DNA from 2 places in the Salinivibrio proteolyticus genome. Region 1 is predicted to be linked to the other one. Evidence: predicted binding sites of a transcription regulator. Region 1 holds the regulator's gene; the other holds the start of a gene.
What was found. Region 1 encodes MetJ, which represses methionine synthesis genes. Its sites were predicted from a motif close to TTAGACNTNTANANGTCTAA; they were not measured.

Region 1 (10,323 bases):
ACGCCCAAGGTATGACATAAGGCATAGGTGAGCTCGGCACGATTCAAGGTGTAGAAATGGAAATCTTTCACCCCTTCCCGACTGAGGACACGCACCATGTCGATCGCAATCGAGGCCCCAACCATCTGACGCGTAACAGGATCATCCTCTAGGCCTTGGTATTGTTTGTGCATCCATTGCGGCACGCGCACATTGGTCATCTTGGCAAAGCGCGACGCCTGCTTAAAGTTGGAGACCGGCAAAATCCCCGGCACAATTTCGACATCAATGCCCGTCGCCACACAGCGATCACGAAAGCGCAAATAGCTTTCGACATCGAAGAAAAACTGAGTAATCGCCCGGCTGGCTCCCGCATCCACTTTGCGCTTGAGGTTAATTAAATCCGCTTGGGCGCTTTTCGCTTCTGGGTGCACTTCGGGATAAGCGGCGACCGAAATATCAAAATCATGCTCTTCTTTGAGCAAGCGCACCAAATCAACCGCATACATATCGGGCTTTTTCTCTGGCGAGGGCAAGTCACCACGCAACGCCACAATGTCACGAATGCCGTTTTGCCAATAGTCGCGGGCAATATGACGCAGCTCGTCTTCACTGGCGTCAATGCAGGTCAAATGTGGCGCCGCGGCGATACCCGTTTGTTCATGAATACTTTTCACAATGTCGTGGGTGCGATCGCGCTCGCCTGAATTGGCGCCGTAGGTCACTGACATAAATTTAGGTTTGAGCGCTTTTAAGCGATGCACGGAGTTCCAAAGTGTCTCCTCCATGGTTGGGGTACTCGGCGGAAAAAACTCAAATGAGACGTTAATGTCGCCATTTAGGTCAGCAATGTTCTGATTCAGTGCATCAATGTGGCCCGCGTGCGTGTAGCTCATACCCTCTCCCTGCAACCAATATGGTGTGTGCGATGATGTGTGTTTTGATTTATACTTTTAGACGTCCATATGTCTAAAGATTGGCGTTATCCGGCGAGAATGTCAACGATACATTAATGAAAAAAACTCATAATGTTATGAATCAGGCCGTCGGGATAAGTATGGTGGAAAAGCCGTCGATGCGTGGCAGAAAAAAGGCTGCTCAACGCATCATTGAGCAGCCTAGTCAACGTGGAATACAAATGCGCTAGCTAGTGGAGACGTCCAATCAAACGGTTAAGATCGGATTGAATCGCGCCTGCGGTGACATCACGCCCCGCGCCGGGGCCACGAATGACTAATGGATTTTCGCGATACCATTGGCTCTCAATCGCAAAGACATTGTCACACGGCAGTAGATGCGCCAACGGGTGCTCAATCGGCAGGGTTTCTAAGCTGACTTGCGCTTTACCTTGGCCGTCTAAACGCGCCACATAACGTAGCACCGAGCGGTCGCGTTGTGCTTTCATTAAGCGTTCATGCAGCACCTCATCCATTTGGCTGGCGTTATCTAAAAAACCGTCCAAAGAAAGCGCTTGCAGCGCCTCTGGCACTAACGATTCCACTTTCACTTGTTCAGGCTCTAACGCCATACCGGCCTCACGCGCTAATATCACCAGCTTGCGCACCACATCCGCGCCGGAGAGATCTTCACGCGGATCAGGCTCGGTTAACCCTTGCTGCCAAGCCTGCTCAAGCAACACACTAAACGGAACCTCGCCGCTGAATTGTAAAAATAGCCACGAGAGTGTGCCGGAGAAAATGCCAGATAAGGCTAGGATCTGATCGCCACTTTCCTGTAAATCTTGTACCGCGTAGTTAATGGGTAATCCCGCTCCGACGGTCGCGTTGTAGAGCCAATGTCGTCCAGTTTTGGCAAAGGCCTGCTGAATAGCATGATATTGCTCTGCCGGTGCCGCCCCCGCTTCTTTATTCGCCGAGATCAAATGAAAGCCATGTTCGGCAAGGCGCGGATACAAGTATGCGAGTGATGCACTGGCAGTGACGTCCAGCACAATCACATCGTCATAGGGATGATTGAGCAGACGGGTAAGCCACTCGTCATCAAAATACGGCTCGCTTTTGTCATCGAATCCGTCTAACACACGGCTAGGATCGATACCGGCAAAATCCAACCATTGGTTGCGACTATCCACCACAGAGATCAATGAGACCCCTTTACCATGGCGCTTCTCCAACGCTGTTTTTTGCTCGGCAAAGAGGCTGAGCCAGCGGGTACCAATGTTACCTTTTCCCACTAACACCAAACCGATGCGGCGCTGAGCCTGAAACAGCGCATCGTGCATCCCCGCCACCAAGGCTTGGGTCTGCATTTGACGCAAAATCGCAACCAAGCTAAGCCCAGACGCCGACTCACTCATAAACTCGACAGGGTGTGCTTTCAGCTGTTGGTAAAAGCCGTGGCAATGGACGGGGTTATTGACGACACCGGCCCCCACTGCCGCCACCATGCTAAAGCCCTCACGCAAACGCAATTCCGCAGACAGGCCCGCATCCTGAATCTGTGCCATCACGGTATCGATCACTTCTGCACTGAATGCCAATTGAATGCGATGCTGGTCATCACGGTAATCGACAGCCAGAGGTTGCAGCTTGAGCTGAGTCAGGGTGCGGCTTAGCTCCTGCTTAAACGCCTGAAAGTCGAGGCCGCGTGCGACATCAAACTGCAACAGACAGACATCATCTAGCGCCGTAATGATCTTTGCGCCACGCCCAGAGGCGAGCACACGTTCGATACGGGTTGAGCCACTGTCAGGTGCATGCGTACAGCGTAAGGTAAGATCGGTGGCACTTTGCGCCACCGGCTGTAAGGTGCGGCTATGGAGCACAGGGGCAGCAAGACGTGCCAGCTCAGCCGCCTCATCCAATCGAATCAAAGGTAACAAACAGGCATTATCGACATGACGCGGGTCGGCACTGTACACCCCAGCCACGTCACTCCAAATCGTCACCCGACTCACCCCGGCCAAGGCACCTAAAATGGTTGCCGAGTAGTCGGAGCCATTGCGGCCAAGCAGCACGGTTTCTCCCGCTTGGTTTTGTGCCATAAAGCCCGTGATCACCACTTGGGTGTGGGCATATTGGGATAACTGGTTGTTCAGCAATGGCCAAGACGCTCCCCGATCAACTTCTGGCTGCGCTGCTCGCTCTGCACGTAGACACAGACGTGAGTCCAACATCACAGCGAGTTGCTGGTGCTGGCTGAGCAAGCTCGCCAGTAAGCGGGCCGACCATACCTCGCCAAACCCTTGAATACGCGCCTTATCTGCGTCAGTCAGCGAGCCCTCACCCAAGGTCGCAATCGTGGCGATGTCAGCATACAAGGCATCGACAAGGCGCTGCTTGTCTTCACCATCAATAAGATTTTCAATTAAATCTTGCTGAAAGCCGCGCAAGGTCTGTAGCGTTTCATGGGCGAGGCGACCGTCTTTGTTGAGCTGAGCCAGATAAGCAATTAATTGGTTGGTGGTTTTGCCTGCCGCGGAGACCACAATCAAATCTTGGCGGCCCGCGTGGGCGGTCAATACATCGACAACCCGACGATAGCAGGCGGGTGACGCTAAGCTGCTGCCGCCAAATTTATGAAGTTGTCGTTGTGCTTCAGGGGACGTCTCCGTCGATTGCGCATGCATGACAAGGTCTCTCTTTGTCTAACCAAATATCAGGGTAAAGCAATGAACAGCGCCGTAACGTTGTTCAGGTTACGCGGCCAATGCCGCAAAAGCGTTGGCCAAATCAGCGATGAGATCATCCGCATCTTCCAATCCGATTGAAAAGCGCAGCAAGGTCGGTGCGATACCCGCTTCCGCTTGCGCTGCATCACTCATCGCCCGATGTGTCATGGAGCCTGGGTGTGTGACCAAGCTTTCTACACCGCCTAACGACTCTGCTAAAGCAAATAGCGAAAGGCCTGCGATAAAACGCGCCACCCCGTCACTGTCGGTATCCAATTCCAAGCTCAGCATACTACCAAAGCCTGATTGCTGACGGGCAGCAATTTCGTGACCCGGATGGGTCGTGAGTCCCGGATAATAGAGTTGGCGCACAGCAGGAACCGTTTGCAAATAGGCGAGTACCGCTTGCGTGTTTTGCTGGTGTTGTTTAACCCGTGCGCCTAAGGTACGCAACCCTCGCAATGTCATATAACTGTCAAACGCGTTGCCCGTGGCTCCTATACAGTTGCCCCACCACGCTAAAGTTTCAGCAAGCTCACTGGTTGCTGCAATAACCGCGCCACCGACAATATCAGAATGCCCATTAATAAATTTGGTGGTCGAATGCACCACCATGTCGGCCCCTAGCGCAAGTGGTTGCTGTAAAGCAGGAGATAAAAAAGTGTTGTCGACCACCACCCAAGCACCGACTTGATGCGCTTGTTGGCAAATATCGGCAATATCGACCACGCGCAGCAGGGGGTTAGATGGAGTTTCCACCAGCACCAACGTCGGTGATTCTGCCAAGGCGCTCGCCAAGGCGTCTGGATCGGATTGGTCGACAAATTTAACCTGCCAAATTCCCTGCTTGGATCGGGACTCAAGCAAGCGATACGTGCCACCATAACAGTCATGCGGGGCCACAATTTTGTCACCCGTCTTCAATAGCGATAACACCAAATTAATCGCGGCCATCCCGCAGTTGGTTACCACGGCTCCCGCGCCGCCTTCTAAGTCAGTCAATGCTTGCTCTAGCTGGGCGCGGGTCGGATTACCTCCGCGTGCATAGTCATAGGTGGGCACATCCCCCAACGCGGGAAAGCGATAATTGGTCGAGAGATATAAAGGGGGAACCACCGCATGATGTTGCGTGTCGGTGCCAATGCCAGTTCTTACAGCGATGGTGTCAGTTTTTTTTCGGGTCATGGTTCATCCTTGCGATGTGGTGCGCGAGCCAGCGTTGTTATCCTCACCTTACCCTGCACTTTTTGAGACGTCAACACTTCTAGACGTCTATACAGCTTTGCATGTGGCGGTTAATATAGCTAGAATCTCCGCAGCATCATTCTGGGTATTCAATAATCAAGATAGGTGAGACATGGCGCAGTGGAACGGCGATTACATTAATCCGTATGCCGAGCATGGTAAGAAAAAGGAGCAGGTGAAAAAAATCACCGTTTCTATCCCACTTAAAGTTTTAAAAATTCTCACTGACGAGCGGACACGCCGTCAGGTTAATAACCTGCGTCACGCGACCAACAGTGAGCTGCTGTGTGAAGCATTTTTGCATGCTTATACCGGCCAGCCATTGCCAACCGATGACGATATTCGCAAAGACAAGCCTGACAGCATTCCTGCTGAAGCGCGTCAGATCATGAAAGAACTAGGTATCGAGTTCGACGATAGCGAATACTAAAAAAACCCGCCGATTGGCGGGTTTTTTGTCATCATCGATGCTCGGCACAACCTTTTCAGGTTTTATGAGAGCACGTTTTTCCTAACGCTCACGCATTATGCCTTGTCGAGCATGTTACGCCTTGTCGAGCATATAGTTGTCTGGCATCTCGATACGGGCGACGCCAGTTTCAACCGCTGCAAGTGCCACCGCGCGAGCCACGCGTGGCAATAAGCGTGCATCCATTGGCTTAGGAATAATGTAATCCGGGCCAAAATGCAGCGCATCAACACCTGCCGCGTCCAATACCGATTGTGGGACAGGCTCTTTCGCCAAACCACGGATCGCCTCAACGGCCGCCAGTTTCATTGCATCATTAATTTCACTGGCACGCACATCCAACGCTCCACGGAAAATAAACGGGAAGCAGAGTACGTTGTTGACTTGGTTTGGATAATCCGAGCGCCCTGTTCCCATGATCAAATCATCACGGACTTGATGCGCGACCTCTGGATTAATTTCAGGGTCTGGGTTCGAGCAGGCAAAAACAACCGGCTTATCGGCCATCAGTTTTAGTGCCTCTGGCGAGAGCAAGTCTGGCCCTGACACACCCACAAACAAATCAGCGCCCTCAATCACATCTTCGAGGGTACGTTTGTCGGTATTGTTGGCAAACAATTGCTTGTACTTATTGATGTCGTCACGACGGGTGTGGATCACGCCTTTGCGATCCAGCATGTAGATTTTTTCGCGTTGCGCGCCACATTTGATCAATAGCTCCATGCAGGCAACAGCCGCTGCACCAGCACCAAGGCACACAATGGTGGCTTCACGAATATCTTTACCTTGCAGCTCAAGGGCATTCAGCATACCCGCCGCGGTAACAATCGCGGTACCGTGCTGATCATCGTGAAAAACAGGCACTTCACAACGTTCAATCAGCTGTTTTTCAATTTCAAAGCAATCCGGCGCTTTGATGTCTTCAAGGTTGATGCCCCCAAAGGTATCCGCGATATTCGCAACGGTATCCACGAATTCATCGATAGTACGGTGTTTGACTTCAATGTCGATCGAGTCCAAGCCAGCAAAACGCTTGAACAATAAAGCTTTACCTTCCATGACGGGCTTTGAGGCCATTGGCCCTAAGTTACCCAATCCCAAAATGGCGGTACCGTTTGAGATCACCGCAACCATGTTGCCCTTTGCGGTGTATTGATACACAGCGTCTGGGTTTTGAGCGATTTCACGGACCGGCTCTGCAACGCCTGGGCTGTATGCCAACGCCAGATCCGCCGCCGAGTCAGCAGGCTTGCTCAATTCAACAGAGATTTTTCCGGGAGTAGGGTATGCATGATAATCCAGCGCTTGCTGGCGTTTATCGTCCGACATGTAGTGTTCCTAGTTATTATCGTGAAGGGATGCACCAATATCAGCTGGGAAGACTGCTGATATCAGCAACGCTATACTCAAACCACAGGGTAGATTCGAGCAAGATAAACGATGTTAACGCAGTGGCTAAAGGTCCACCAGTCTAAAACGGCCCCGAACGTTAACCTCCGACCTCTAGACGTTAAAAAGGTGACGACGGGATCAAAAAAGGGGCGCTTTCGCACCCCTTTTTCGCATTCGGCTGTTAGCGGCTTATTTTTTGCTGCTAAGGGCACCGAAACGCTTCTTAAAGCGGTCAACACGACCACCGGTGTCAACGATACGTTGCTTACCAGTGTAGAATGGGTGACATTTGTCACACACGTCTAGGTTGATGTCTTTACCAAGAGTGGTGTTGAACGCGAATTCGTTACCGCAAGAACACTTAGCAGTGACAGCTTTGTACTCTGGATGGATACCAGCTTTCATAGGGATAACCTCATAGTGAAGGCCGTGTCGCTCTCCCGATCCTAAGCCGGGCACCACACGTCGTTAACAAACATTTTCTAAGGCGCGCAATTCTAATCAAGCGACCTCGATTTCGCAACTTTTTTGTGCAGTCGCCCATCACCTTGTATCCAACAACAAGGCTTTGCCTACCTGGGTCAAGCCGTTACACTGAGCGTCTTGTTAGCCGATAAGATGTTGTGATGGAACAGTTTGCACAAGTGGCCTTACCGGTCCCGCTGGCGAAAACTTTTGATTACCGGATTACCGAACACGTCCCTGTGGTGGGAGCACGTGTGAAGGTGCCTTTTGGTCGCCAGCATAAGGTCGGCATTGTCACTGCCATCACCACCACACCTAGTGTTGCCGCCCATCAAGTCAAGGCGATCACTGAGGTATTGGATGACGCGCCACTTTGGACTCCTGCCGTCTATCACCTGTTGCAATGGGCAAGTCGCTTTTATCATCATCCACTTGGCGATGCGATGGGCGCCGTGATGCCGACGCTACTGCGCAAAGGTCGACCCGCAGCGCTCAAGCAGCAAAAATGGTGGCAATTGACCGAAGCCGGACAGAATCAACCGGTGACCGGGCTTACCCGCGCGCCAAAGCAAGCGCGTGTGTTAACCCTGCTCACTCACGGCCCTACCCCGCATGCCGACCTCGTGGAGCAAGACATTACCCCCGCTGTGATTAATACCTTGGTGGACAAAGGCTGGATCGCGCCTTACACCCCACCGCTTGAAGGTAAAGCTTGGGCACGGCATTTTGCCATCAGTGAAGACAAGCCCTCACTGAACCATGAACAAGCCATGGCCGTTGCCACCATCAACGCCAGCGATGGCTTTGCCTGTGTGCTTTTAGAAGGTATTACCGGCTCGGGCAAAACCGAAGTGTATTTAAACGTCTTAGAGCCGGTTTTAGCGCGTGGCGAGCAGGCGTTAATATTGGTGCCCGAAATTGGCCTCACCCCACAGACCATCCGCCGATTCGAACGCCGCTTTAACGTCCCGGTTACCGTGATGCATTCGGGGCTCAATGATACAGAGCGACTTAGCGCATGGCTGGCGGCTCGCGACAATCAAGCCGCAATTGTGATTGGAACACGCTCAGCACTTTTCACCCCGATGGCGAACCTTGGCATCATCATTATTGATGAAGAGCACGATCCCTCATATAAGCAGCAAGACAGCTTTCGCTACCATGCACGCGATCTGGCGGTAATGCGCGGTCATGAAGAAAAGATACCTGTAGTGCTCGGTTCGGCAACACCGTCGTTGGAAACGCTACACAATGCACAAACGGGAAAATACCAATACTTACGCTTAACCCAACGTCCGGGCAATGCAGTCACCGCCCGCCAAGGGGTGCTCGACATCAAAGGCCACCATCTTGAGGCGGGCTTATCGGCGCCCTTAATTGCCGAAATGCGTCAGCATCTTCAGCAGGGAAATCAGGTGATGTTGTTTTTAAACCGCCGTGGTTATGCGCCTGCAATGATGTGTCACGAATGTGGCTGGCTCGCCAGTTGTCAACGCTGTGATGCCTACTACACCCTCCACCAACAGCATCAAGAGTTACGCTGCCACCATTGCGGGCATCAAAAACGCGTGCCGCCCCAATGTGGGGATTGTGGTTCGACACAGCTGATCAGTGTAGGCGTGGGGACCGAGCAACTCGAAGCCCAGCTGGGCGAACTGTTTCCCGACTACAATACAGTCCGTATCGATCGCGACAATACCCGACGCAAAGGCAGCTTAGAGAGCTATCTCGCCGGCATCGAAAAAGGTGAGTATCAAATCCTACTCGGCACCCAAATGCTTGCGAAGGGTCACCACTTTCCCAATGTCACCTTAGTGGCGCTTGTCGATGTGGATGGCGCCTTGTTCAGCAATGACTTCCGTGCCCCAGAGCGTCTCGCGCAGTTGATGGTACAAGTCGCCGGGCGAGCTGGCCGCGCCAGCAAACCCGGTACGGTGATTTTGCAAACCCACCACCCTGAGCACAGTCTCATTCAAGCGCTCATCCACAAGGGTTATCAGGCGTTTGCTGACTCTGCATTGGCAGAACGTCGCCAAGCGTGGCTGCCCCCTTATACCTTCTTAAGCCTGTTTCGTGCCGAAGGGCATGAGGACAACAGCGTGCAGCAATTTTTACAGCAAGTCCGACAAACCTTGGCCGCCTCACCCATTCAATATGATGAGGTACACATTATGGGGCCGATGCCTGCGCCGATGGCGCGACGCGCAGGGCGTTATCGCTGGCAACTGCTGATCCAGGCACCGTCACGAAAAGTGATGCAACAATGGCTCACCGTTGCCTTGCCCGTCATCCAACAATTGCCCTTGTCACGCAAAGTTAGATGGTCATTAGATGTTGAGCCGCAAGACCTTTCTTAACATTCCCTTGCATTAAAGCGACGTATATCACGATTTCTTTGCAATAAGTGTTAGCTTGTTCGTATTTATATGGGCCAAGCCTAGGTAGAATACCTTCGCAAATTGACGCATCCTAGACAGGTCAGAGGAGTGAATAACTTACTGATCTGACTAACTCAGACAACAAGAGGACTGTCATTATGGCGACAATGAAGGACGTTGCCCACATTGCCGGTGTATCTACTGCCACGGTCTCACGCGCACTGATGAACCCTGAAAAGGTGTCTGCATCCACGCGTAAGAAGGTCGAACAGGCCGTGGTTGAAGCTGGCTACTCCCCCAATTCACTCGCGCGCAATCTTCGCCGCAATGAGTCTAAGACCATTGTCGCGATCATTCCGGATATCTGCGATCCCTACTTTAGTGAGATCATTCGCGGTATCGAAGAAGCGGCGATGGAACACGGCTACTTGGTCTTGCTTGGCGACAGCGCCCAGCAGCAAAACCGTGAAAACTCCTTTGTGAATTTAGTCTTTACCAAGCAAGCCGACGGCATGCTGCTCTTGGGCACGGATGTCCCATTTGATGTCAGCAAGCCAGAGCAAAAGAATCTTCCCCCTTTGGTGATGGCCTGTGAATATGCGCCAGAGCTCGAGTTGCCTACCGTGCATATCGACAACCTCACCGCGGCATTCGAGGCAGTCAACTACCTTACCCAAGTGGGGCATACCCGTATTGCCAACATTACCGGCGCAACCCATACGGCACTGACACAGTTCCGCACCCAAGGCTACCAGCAAGCACTG
Region 2 (10,323 bases), 1.5 Mb from region 1:
AACAGCATAAAAAAAGGCGGCTTTCGCCGCCAAAGATAGGATAACAACTAGCACAAGGATTTTTAGTAAATCGCATGACCCACGGTATTAAGTAGCTTACTTACGCCCTTGGTGAAGTGCAGTGGCGCATTCGCGACCGTGTAACACAGACACCCGTCTTTGGTGGAGGGGGTGTGATGATGTCGACTATCCAACAAAATAAAGTCACCCGGCGAGTATTGCCCGCTTTCATCTTCAAAGGTGCCATCGAGTAACAGCGTCAGCTCATAGCCTTTGTGTGTATGGGCTGGAACCGAGCCGCCTTCGTCGATATGTAAGAAACTCGCACGTGTGGCGCCTTCTTCAAGATTCAGCCTAGCGCGTTGCACCTTGCCGAATGATAACCAATTCGAATCACTAAAACGCTGCAGTGCGCGTGGTAGTGTGTAGGTTTTGTCTCCAACCCGAATCTCGTTAGAGCGAGCGACTTGAATGCGTGATGCCTCGTCTTGTTCAGGGGCGTCAAAAATCGCACTCATCATGTCCGCTTCTAGATCATCGTCCCAAGGCAGAGTGCCTGCCGCGAACTCGTGATCGGTCTCAGCCTCTTCAAACGCGGCTAATGCTAGCGCTTCTTCTTTCGCACTCACATGCTCACGGCATTGTTGACATAATTCAACGTGTGCAGAGAGAGCAATCGCCATGGATGTCGGTAATTGGCCGGCTGCAAAGGCATCCAGCAGTTCGGAAGAAGGATGATATTTAATCATTGTTGACCTCCAGATGATTGCGCAGCTTCTCGAGCCCGAGTCGCAAACGCGACTTCACGGTCCCTAATGGAACATTAAGTTGGTCCGATAGCTCTTGGTGGGTGAGTTGCTTTAAGTACACACCACGCACCACCTGTTGTTGTACTTCAGGTAATTCATCAATGAAGGATAATAATTCCTGATCCATCATGTGCTGAGCACCTGAGTCGGTTTCATTGTCTTGTTGACCGGATTCCAGTATCGGCCAAATCTCGTCGCTAAAATTATCTTCGCGGTTCGATTGCACCTTACGAAGCATATCGAAGCTGATGTTACGCATGATGGTAAACACCCAGGTCGTTGCCGCCCCTTTCTCGGCGTTGTAAAGATGGGCTTTTCGCCACACCACCAACATGGTTTCTTGGACTAGCTCCATCGCCTGTCCGTCCGCGCGTAGATGTTTGGTTCCATAAGATCGGATCTTCGGGCCAAAAAAGCGAAACAAACGCTCAAAGGCGACACGGTCTCGCTGTTCCGCAACGCGTAATAATAGCTCCGCCAACTCTTCCTTCGTCACGTCAGTCATTGTGGTACGTGTATTCCGTCTCGAGGTTGAAGCTTCAGTATACATGGTTTGAGGCGCAGTCATAGTTGAGTCCTATCTGTCAGTGCCGTCCATCTGACACCCCAATACGCACCACAAATCATTTGGATCACTCGACGTGTTCTTCAAGCAGTTGGTGAATGAATTGCTTGGCCTCATCGGCAGAGTCTTGTGCGATAAACCATTGTCTTTGCGCACTCGTGAGGGGCAGAATCTCTAACCAACGCTGACACGCCCAGGTGACATCCTCGAAATGAGGCTGTTCATACTGCTCGGCGTGATCAGGATGGGCAGCAAATATGTGCTTGAGGCTGGTGGCAATGCGCGCTTGCACCTCATCGTCCGTATTATCGACATAATCATCGTGTGGCCAATCATGCAGGGTACGTATTTCACCCAACCACAATTTGTCGGGCGCTTGTTCGGTTGACATAATTTCCACCCGTTGTCGGCCCGCAATGGTTATGCCCAGCAATCCATCGGGAAGCGTCTCGAAATCAACGATATCGACCAAAGTACCGTATTTATAAAGCCGCTGACCTTGCATCATTGCAAGGACAAACCCTTCTCCGTTGGCGGTACATTCGCGTACCAACCGTAAATAGCGGGGTTCAAAAATACGTAGTTTTGCTCTGCCACCCGGTAACAAAAAGAGGGGCAAAGGAAACAGCTTGGTCATATCCGCGCCTCCTGATAATCGATTGAACATGCTGACTAATACGCGCCCTTAGCGACAAGCGATCAAGCGTCCAGAGAATCGCAGAAACAATGATTGACATATTCTTCTCATTTGGCAGTATAGATGTCTAAGTGGCTTTTCGGAAAGGATTACCGATTGATGAAATCTCTACGTGCTTCTTTTATTCTCATACTCGGACTCACGCTCACGCTGGTTGGCTGTTCAGAATCACAAGATAAGGTGATCAAAATTGGCGCCACAGTGGGGCCGCATGCACAGGTGGCTGAAGCGGTTGCCAAGCAAGCAAAAGCCGAAGGTATTGCGGTCGAGGTGGTCGAATTTTCCGACTATATTTCCCCCAATGCTGGCTTGGCGGATGGTAGCTTAGATCTAAACAGTTACCAACATCAGCCGTTTTTGGATAACTACAACCAAAACAACGGTAGCCAGTTGGTATCGATGGGACGTTCCATTTTGATGCGGATGGGGATCTACTCTGATCGCGTTGAGCATGTTGATGCGCTGCCGAATGGCGCACAAATTGCGATCCCCAACGATCCTACCAACGCGGGACGCGCATTGTTATTGCTGCAAGAGGCGGGGTTAATTACCTTAGCCGACAGTGTCGGCTTTAAAGCTACCTTGCAAGATATCATCGCCAATCCTAAACAACTCGAATTTGTTGAGGTTGAGGCGGCACAACTGCCACGCAGCTTACAGGATGTCGATGCGGCGGCGATTACCATGAACTATGTGATGTCATCGGGATTAAGCCCGAGTGAGCAAGGTATTTTCTTGGAGTCGAAAAATGCTCCCTTGGCGGTGATGGTTGTGGCCGCCCGCGAAGAAGATAAAGACAACCCCGACCTACAACGTTTGGTGGCGCTGTTTCAGTCTCAACAAACCCGTGACTTTCTTGAAAAGACATTTAAAGGGACGATTGAACCCGCTTTTTAAATGCGCGTCGCGCTCAATAGTTAAGATGCCCGATTCGTGAAACCGTATCGGGCTTTTTGGATCCATCGCATGCCTTTTATTTGTGCCATGTTGCCAGTCTTGCTGACATGCGATCTTTGTCGTTAGCCGCGCTTTCCGCCATCCAACCCAACGCGAGCGAATTTTAAATTTTTGTTACCACTCAGTTGCTTATTGCGTTACTATGCCAATCAAAGTGTGATTTATGCCGCGTACTGGCTTGACACTTGCCTTTCTTCCCTCGACGCAAATGCACAGGAAATTGGATGCAATCGGCTACTCGTCCATTTAATTGGTCGCCCGTATTGCTGGCATGCTTAACCGTCAGCATTGGGCAGTTCAGTATGGGATTGGTGTTCCCGTCTTTGCCGTGGATAGCCCGAGACTTTAACCTCAGTATGGATGATGTCCAACTGCTGATCTCTGCCTATCTACTCGGCTTTGGGCCATCACAGTTTATCTACGGGCCTATCTCAGATGCGCTTGGCCGTCGCCGCGTGTTATTGGCTGGGGTATTGCTCTCCTTGATTGGTTTAACCGTGATGGTGAGCTTTAGCGCCAGTTTCACTGGCCTAGTCATTGGCCGTTGCATCCAAGGAATGGGCACCGGCTGTTGTGCCGTGCTCTCACGAGCCTTTACTCGTGACTCTTATTCCGGAGATCAACTACCGCAAGCCATGTCATATTTGATTATGGTGGCGTCGTTGACCCCCATCGTCGCTCCTGTGATTGGCGGGTTCGTTAACCACAATCTAGGCTGGCTGGCGATCTTTATTTTGCTGATGGTGTACACCAGCTTGGTGTGGTGCGTGTTGTTTTTCCTGTTCAAAGAAAGCATGCTCGCTCGTTCGCCGTTGCCTAATGTGAAGGTGATCCTCGGCCGTTATGGCGCACTGCTAAAAACACCGTATTTTCTTTATTTCGCCAGTATTAGCTGGGTGAATTTTACCTTGGTGATCACCACGGTGTCGCTGATGCCATTTTTAATGCAAGAGCGCATCGGTATGACCTCGGATCAATATGCGCTGTGGGCGCTTATTCCAACATGTGGCTTATTACTGGGTAGCGCGTTGGTTTCGCGCATTCGGCCGCGTTTGGGCACCAAGCGCATGCTGTTGATGGCACCTGTGATGCAGCTCATCTCTGCGGTTTGGCTATGGTTCACTCCGATGGATCCGTTACTGCTGATGATAGGGCAGTTCTTTATGGTGTTTGGCAACGGGATTGCGCTGCCGTGCGCCCAGTCGCAGGTGATGCAACCTTACTCTAACCAAGCCGGCACCGTCGCTGCGCTCTCCGGTGGTGGACAGATGATTATTTCCGCGTTGATGAGTATGGCGTTATTGAGTTTGGGCGTTAGCGAAGCCTGGCACCTTGGCGTAGTGGTGGGCGTGTTTGCGTTGCTTTCTGTTCATAATATCTTTCGCGGGTTTGCCGCCCCGAAAGTCAACGTCGCCAGTACCCCGAGTGAGGCATCATGACAAAGTCACGGTTAGAAAAAGGCCTGTTTCCGCTGACAACCCCACGCCTGAGCATGCGGCCAATGATCAAAGCGGACTGGCCGTTGTTCCACCGCCTACACACCGACAACGCCGTCATTGCACAATGTTTTGATCCTATGTCACTGGATGAGATTGAAGCCCGATTTGAGCAACGGCTCACACCCTGGTCTCCTGACGCTAAGCACTGGCTGTGTTTGGTCATCGTAGAGGCGGAGACACAAACGCCAGTCGGCGTCACCGGTTTTTTGCTTGAGCAGGGTGTCGCGGAAGTCGGCTATTTACTGTTGCCGCCTTATCACGGGCGTGGTTATGGGACTGAGTCTTTGCAGGCTGTCACCGATTTTGCCATCCATCATGGTGGTGCGCGAACCATCAATGCGACAGTGACTGCGGGTAACCTTGCCTCTGCGCGTGTGCTAGAAAAGGTCGGGTTTCAACTCAGCCGTATTGACCCTGATGCTTTTGCAATTGGCGGTGTTTGTTATGACGACTGGATCTACACCTACACCGCAGTGTGATTTAAGTGTTTCCCCAGACCACTGATTTTGTTTTTGTTCGTTGACCTCAAGTTATATTGAGGTTTTATCCTTGTTCTCGATGTTTAGCTTTCCAAGCTCAGTTTTCGATAGCACGGATAAAGGGAATGAATGATGACAACAATCGAACACGTAAATATGACTGTGGTAGACATGGATGCAGCGTTAGCGTTTTTGGCGGTGGCTGTCCCCGATTTTAAAATTCGTCAAGATGCCCAATCGCCAAAAGGATATCGTTGGGTGCATGTGGGCAATGAACACTGCTACTTTGCACTGCAAGAGCCCAACCCAAGTTCAGAGCCCAGCATACAGCCACGCAGTACCTATAAATCTCAAGGCGTGAACCATATTGGCCTGATCATTGATGACATCGATACCATCCGCGAACGCCTACTTGAAAAAGGTTATCAACCCAATGGTTCAATGGCGCACGAAACCCACCGCAAGCGAATGTACTTCTATGATAAAGCCGGTTTTGAGTGGGAATTGGTCGCTTACTCATCCGACAAACCGGAAGAAAGATATCTCTACGAGTAACGCACAAAGCTGCACTGCTCGCTTTTCCAGATAGAAACACACCGCTCCATATACAACGGGGCGGTGTGTGTTGATTTGGGACAATCAAAGCGTCAACAGATAGACAGTTTTACTCAAACTATCAGGGGCTAAAGCTAAATCATAGCTAAGAGCGAATTTAACAGCATCACTAGCCCTATTGTATTATTTTTAACGAAACAGCATGCTTATCAATATTATTAATAGGCTTGCCAAGCAGATATCCATTAAACGTGTCTTTATCAAATAAAGAGGAAAATCTTTTCCCAATATAGACTGAATGCTTTTTCTCCAAAGATATATATCTGACTGAGAAATTTTCCATGCATACCTTAGCATCACATATCCAAAGATTTCGAACGCAAAACAACTCGCAGCAAGCCAAGATAGATTACTTTCCATCATCATTTTCGAACGTTCACGGAATCGAGCTGGAGCGGTATCTGAAATGCTATGTATCAATGCATATTTATTCTTTCTAAACTTAATAGATAGGTATATTAGTAGCGTTATCCATGGAAAAAAAGTAAGCAGAAAAATATATAAACTTACTTCAGGTACTGTATCAATCAAAAAATCACTTTCTCCGCGAACATGCCCACTTTATCAGATATTTCACCGCCATATAATCCCCAAAAGAGAGTTCCTCCTGCAACTAAAGCTATCGATAAGCCTCCTGTTACAGGAATGGCAGCTAAAGCTATACCTATCCTAATACCAGTACCAAGATTTACAGCACCGGAAACAACATTATTCACCAAGCTACGATTGCAAGTTTCATCAAACCAACCACTACTGTTACATATATTTACCACATCAGCAGTGTTTCCATATAACCCAGCTCCAATTACGAGGCCGTTAGCGATACCTAATGAGCGGCTGAATGACATCGTCTGTTTATACAACGCGGTCATTTCAATACCGGAAATTGCTTTAGAAAAGTCTAGATTACATGGCTCTTTTTCTAATTAAACTAGGATTACAATAATTTCGCTATAATCGCTATACATAATATTAAAAAAAACAACCAAAATCCAATGCAATTCAACCACATAAATGCATTAAACTTCCAAGAGTGAACTTTCACTCTATAACGTATAAAAGGGTACTTTAAGCAATACACCATGAATCTTGTCAAGATATTATAAGACATCATATTCTGATAATCAGAGTGAAGTTTATCGACATCTTTTGCTAACTGTTTGTCAATAAAAACAATGCGTTGAGAATCTCCTAAGCTCAATACGGCTCCCGATATAGCACCTACTACACACCAAATGACAAAGTACCAAAATATGACTATTGACAATAAGGCTAAAACTAATTTAAGAGTAATCATCAATAACTTTCCTGAGTGGCTTCGAGCTGCTCTTGTCCCCACTGATAAGCAATATAAATAACATCGCCGACATTCTTTCCTATAGTAGAACCAGCGATACCACCTACAGCACCACCTGCAACAAAAGCCCCTATTGAAGCAATCGCTAAGATCGGAGCAGAAGTTACACCAACAACCCCTAAAGCTAATAGTGTCGCACCGACTGCAGCATTACCCATGAAGCCTCCACCGTAAATTCCACCAAAAAATCCGGCTACTTCACGAGTAGTGACTTTGCCACATTCCCCTGATCCATCAACGGAGCAGGCGTCATAAATATTCTTCACGCCACTTGCGCCGCCAAGCAACAGCCCCACATAGCCGACGCCACGGGAAGCTCCAATACCGATTGCGACATTTGCCATACGTTTACCTAAATTAGGTACGAAGCCTTTTGCGATAATTTCATCGGCATGATGAACGACAGAGCGCGTGGATAGTTTGAGATTGCGCTTAATTTGTGTATAGACAGGGATTTTAACGCTACGTCGAGATAATGCAGCAAAGCTTCCATCTAGTTTTTGAAATAGTGAGGCTCGCTCAGCGACAAAAGAACCATAGTTAATACCACCAACACGGCTCGCCATCGCCACCTGAGAGACGTAGAGGTGGTTAATTTCCAAAAGTATGTTATTGATATTTTTTAAATGTTGCTCAATTCCTACAGCTACAGCACCAACTCCCATGGAAGCATAAGCATATAAATCACTTGGTAAGCCATCTTTGCTTACTTTTTTCATGGCTTCGTCAGCATAAAAATCTAGCAATTCAAAGTGACGATTAAAGGTAGAAACTTGCTCTTCAGTTAGTTTTGCTAACTCTGTACTTGCTGCTGTTGCTTCTTCAATAAGAGCCGACAGCTTACTTCTCTGTGCTTCAGTGGATGGCTCTTTGGTTAGTACGACTACAATTTCCCCTTGACGGACAGGATTGTTCAAATGTGCATTGTATTTCGTCAAAAGCTTCTGGGTGTCGTCACTTGTATCTGAGGAAAAAAGGTTTTGCCAATAGTCGTCGAGGGGCTGAGTTTTTTCTACTTGAGTGAAGCCAAGCTCAAATTCAGTTGCAACATCAGATACCTTTTTGATATTAACAACGGTCACCTCTTTTGGGACTAATCTTTTATGATTAATAGCGACTGTTGAAGTATCAACTAAACAGCGCTCTGTATAGTCATAGTAAGTGTTCAGAGGATGATTAAATGGCTTAGGGCTCTCAGGTGGTAGCTCATAAATAGATTTCTTTTCAATGTCTTGTGGTTGCGAACCCTTCACAGTTAGCAAATCACCTACCGCCAATGACATCGGTTCAGCGTGATAGTGTGGATTTAATTCCAACAGCTGCTTAGCGGACAAGCCATATTGAGCGGCAATAGCAGGCCATGATTCACGCTGGCGGGTAGTCGGATCAAACTTAACGGTATGGGTTAATGGTTGCGCTGAGTCACGAGTTTTATCGCTATCCGACTCTGCCGGTGAGTCGTCTCGATTCGCAACGGCTTGCTTAGGGGCGGCGAGCAAATCGCTGATAGATAGCTTTACGCCGTTTTCTGCTAGCCATTCATCATCTAAATTATCGAGCTCTTCACGAGTAATTGCTTCTTTAAGATAGACGAGGTGTTGATCTTCGACGTTTTTACCACCTAACTTCCAGTAAACCAAAATAGCACTCTGGTGCTTGTTAAGGCCTTGGTCATGATTGAGTTTTTCATGGGTAGAGCGCGTGGCATAAAACTGCCACTTGCCATTGCCTAACAGCTTATATTCTTGAACAAGGCGCTTTTGGTTGAAGTGATAATAATATCCCTCTGTGGGTAAACCGAGTCGTTCGCCCAACTGAATAGAGGGCGTCACCGGAATAAAGGCTTCTCTGACCACAGCGGAGCCTTCAGGTTTCATCACTACGTGGTCAGGAACACTCACACCCATGGTGTCGGCAGAGATTTTAGCCACTAGCTTTTTAGGCTCATCAAATGCGGCGTAAGCGGTGTACTTAGTACCGTGTTCGGTAGGCTTAGTTTGCCACTGGCCAATTGTGCCTTCTTGCTCTGTTTTCGCTAATTGGAAAGTACAGCCTACCGCCTTACGAAACGTGCCGTCAGAGGCTGCAATCTCAAAGCAGTTCTCATATTTCAAGGCTGGCGGCACGTCTGAACGGTCAGGCTTTACTGGCTCAGGGACATAGGTATCTTCGATATTTGTTGTCGCAGCTTGCGAGCTGTCATTCGCGCTACCCGAACCACTCGCTCCCGCTGCAACATTCCCAGATTGATTCGCTCTAGCAGAAAGAGCCGATTGGGCTTGTGGCGAAAGCGTTGTGTTAGTGCTCGGAGCAACGGACCATATCTTGTTAACGCTATCATGCACCATCGCTGATTGCTTCGGCGCATCGGTCAGTAATACATACTCACCGCTATCAAGCTTTTCCTTAAACTGAGAAAAGCTCACGCCATCAGGGATGATACTGCTGACATCGCGCTCGCTCAGCGAGCTGATATCGCCCTCTACTTGACTAAACTCATACGCCATAAGTTCGGTCAATCGCACTAATTTGTAAGCCACCTTTCTGTCCACCAGTCAATGATCATGACGCAGCATTCTACGCAACAGGCCAGAAATATGGATAGGGTTGTTGTCATGGTTACGTTAGCTATGGCTAATTTGTGAAGTGTGTGCAAGAACTTTGGTTGACGTTTTCTTGAATCAAACGAAGATATTCGTGCCAGTATACATGGATTAGATGCCGCCCCATATATAACGGGGCGGTGTGTGCGTCATCGACTCTCTACTCACCAAAAAACTGCTTAATTGCGGTGATCATCCCATGGGTGAGTTGGTGGAGTTGGTCGTCGCGGATGCAATAGGGTGGCATCACATAAACCAGTTTTCCGAAGGGGCGAACCCAAATGCCTTGGGCGGTCATTAAGGGCTGGATATCAGCCAGATTTACCGGATCGGTCAGCTCTATCACGCCAATTGCGCCAAGCACACGCACGTCTGCTACACATTCCAATGCGCGAGCAGGCGCTAAGCCAGTTTTCAGCTGCTGCTCGATATGCGCGACCGTTTGCGGCCAGTCACTTTCTAGCAAGGTATCAATGCTGGCGCAGGCCACGGCACAGGCGAGAGGATTGCCCATAAAGGTGGGGCCGTGCATAAAACAGCCTGCATCACCGCTACAGACGGTATCAGCCACATGGCGGGTGGTTAGCGTGGCGGCCAAGGTCATGTAGCCGCCGGTCAGTGCTTTACCGACGCAGAGTATATCTGGGCTGATCCCCGCATGGTCGCAGGCAAATAGTTTCCCTGTTCGGCCAAATCCGGTGGCAATTTCATCCACAATCAGCAGCACATCAAATTCGTCGCA

Region 2: N7E60_RS08050 (MetQ/NlpA family ABC transporter substrate-binding protein) is a predicted target of MetJ. The motif match lies at 2,123-2,142, and genes of this name have one in related genera.

The regions. Positions count from the first base shown of each region.
Region 1 is NZ_CP114584.1:226,056-236,378, reverse strand. Features, by position in the region: gene metF (methylenetetrahydrofolate reductase) at 1-875, opposite strand, end outside; gene N7E60_RS01140 (bifunctional aspartate kinase/homoserine dehydrogenase II) at 1,127-3,568, opposite strand; gene metB (cystathionine gamma-synthase) at 3,638-4,795, opposite strand; gene metJ (met regulon transcriptional regulator MetJ) at 4,968-5,285, shown strand; gene N7E60_RS01125 (malic enzyme-like NAD(P)-binding protein) at 5,400-6,653, opposite strand; gene rpmE (50S ribosomal protein L31) at 6,906-7,121, opposite strand; gene priA (primosomal protein N') at 7,340-9,538, shown strand; gene cytR (DNA-binding transcriptional regulator CytR) at 9,718-10,323, shown strand, end outside.
Region 2 is NZ_CP114584.1:1,692,107-1,702,429, reverse strand. Features, by position in the region: gene N7E60_RS08065 (ChrR family anti-sigma-E factor) at 63-749, opposite strand; gene N7E60_RS08060 (sigma-70 family RNA polymerase sigma factor) at 742-1,377, opposite strand; gene N7E60_RS08055 (LON peptidase substrate-binding domain-containing protein) at 1,442-2,011, opposite strand; gene N7E60_RS08050 (MetQ/NlpA family ABC transporter substrate-binding protein) at 2,171-2,968, shown strand; gene N7E60_RS08045 (multidrug effflux MFS transporter) at 3,253-4,467, shown strand; gene N7E60_RS08040 (GNAT family N-acetyltransferase) at 4,464-5,006, shown strand; gene N7E60_RS08035 (VOC family protein) at 5,136-5,561, shown strand; gene N7E60_RS08030 (hypothetical protein) at 6,149-6,493, opposite strand; gene N7E60_RS08025 (MIX and LysM peptidoglycan-binding domain-containing protein) at 6,918-9,518, opposite strand; gene bioA (adenosylmethionine--8-amino-7-oxononanoate transaminase) at 9,742-10,323, opposite strand, start outside.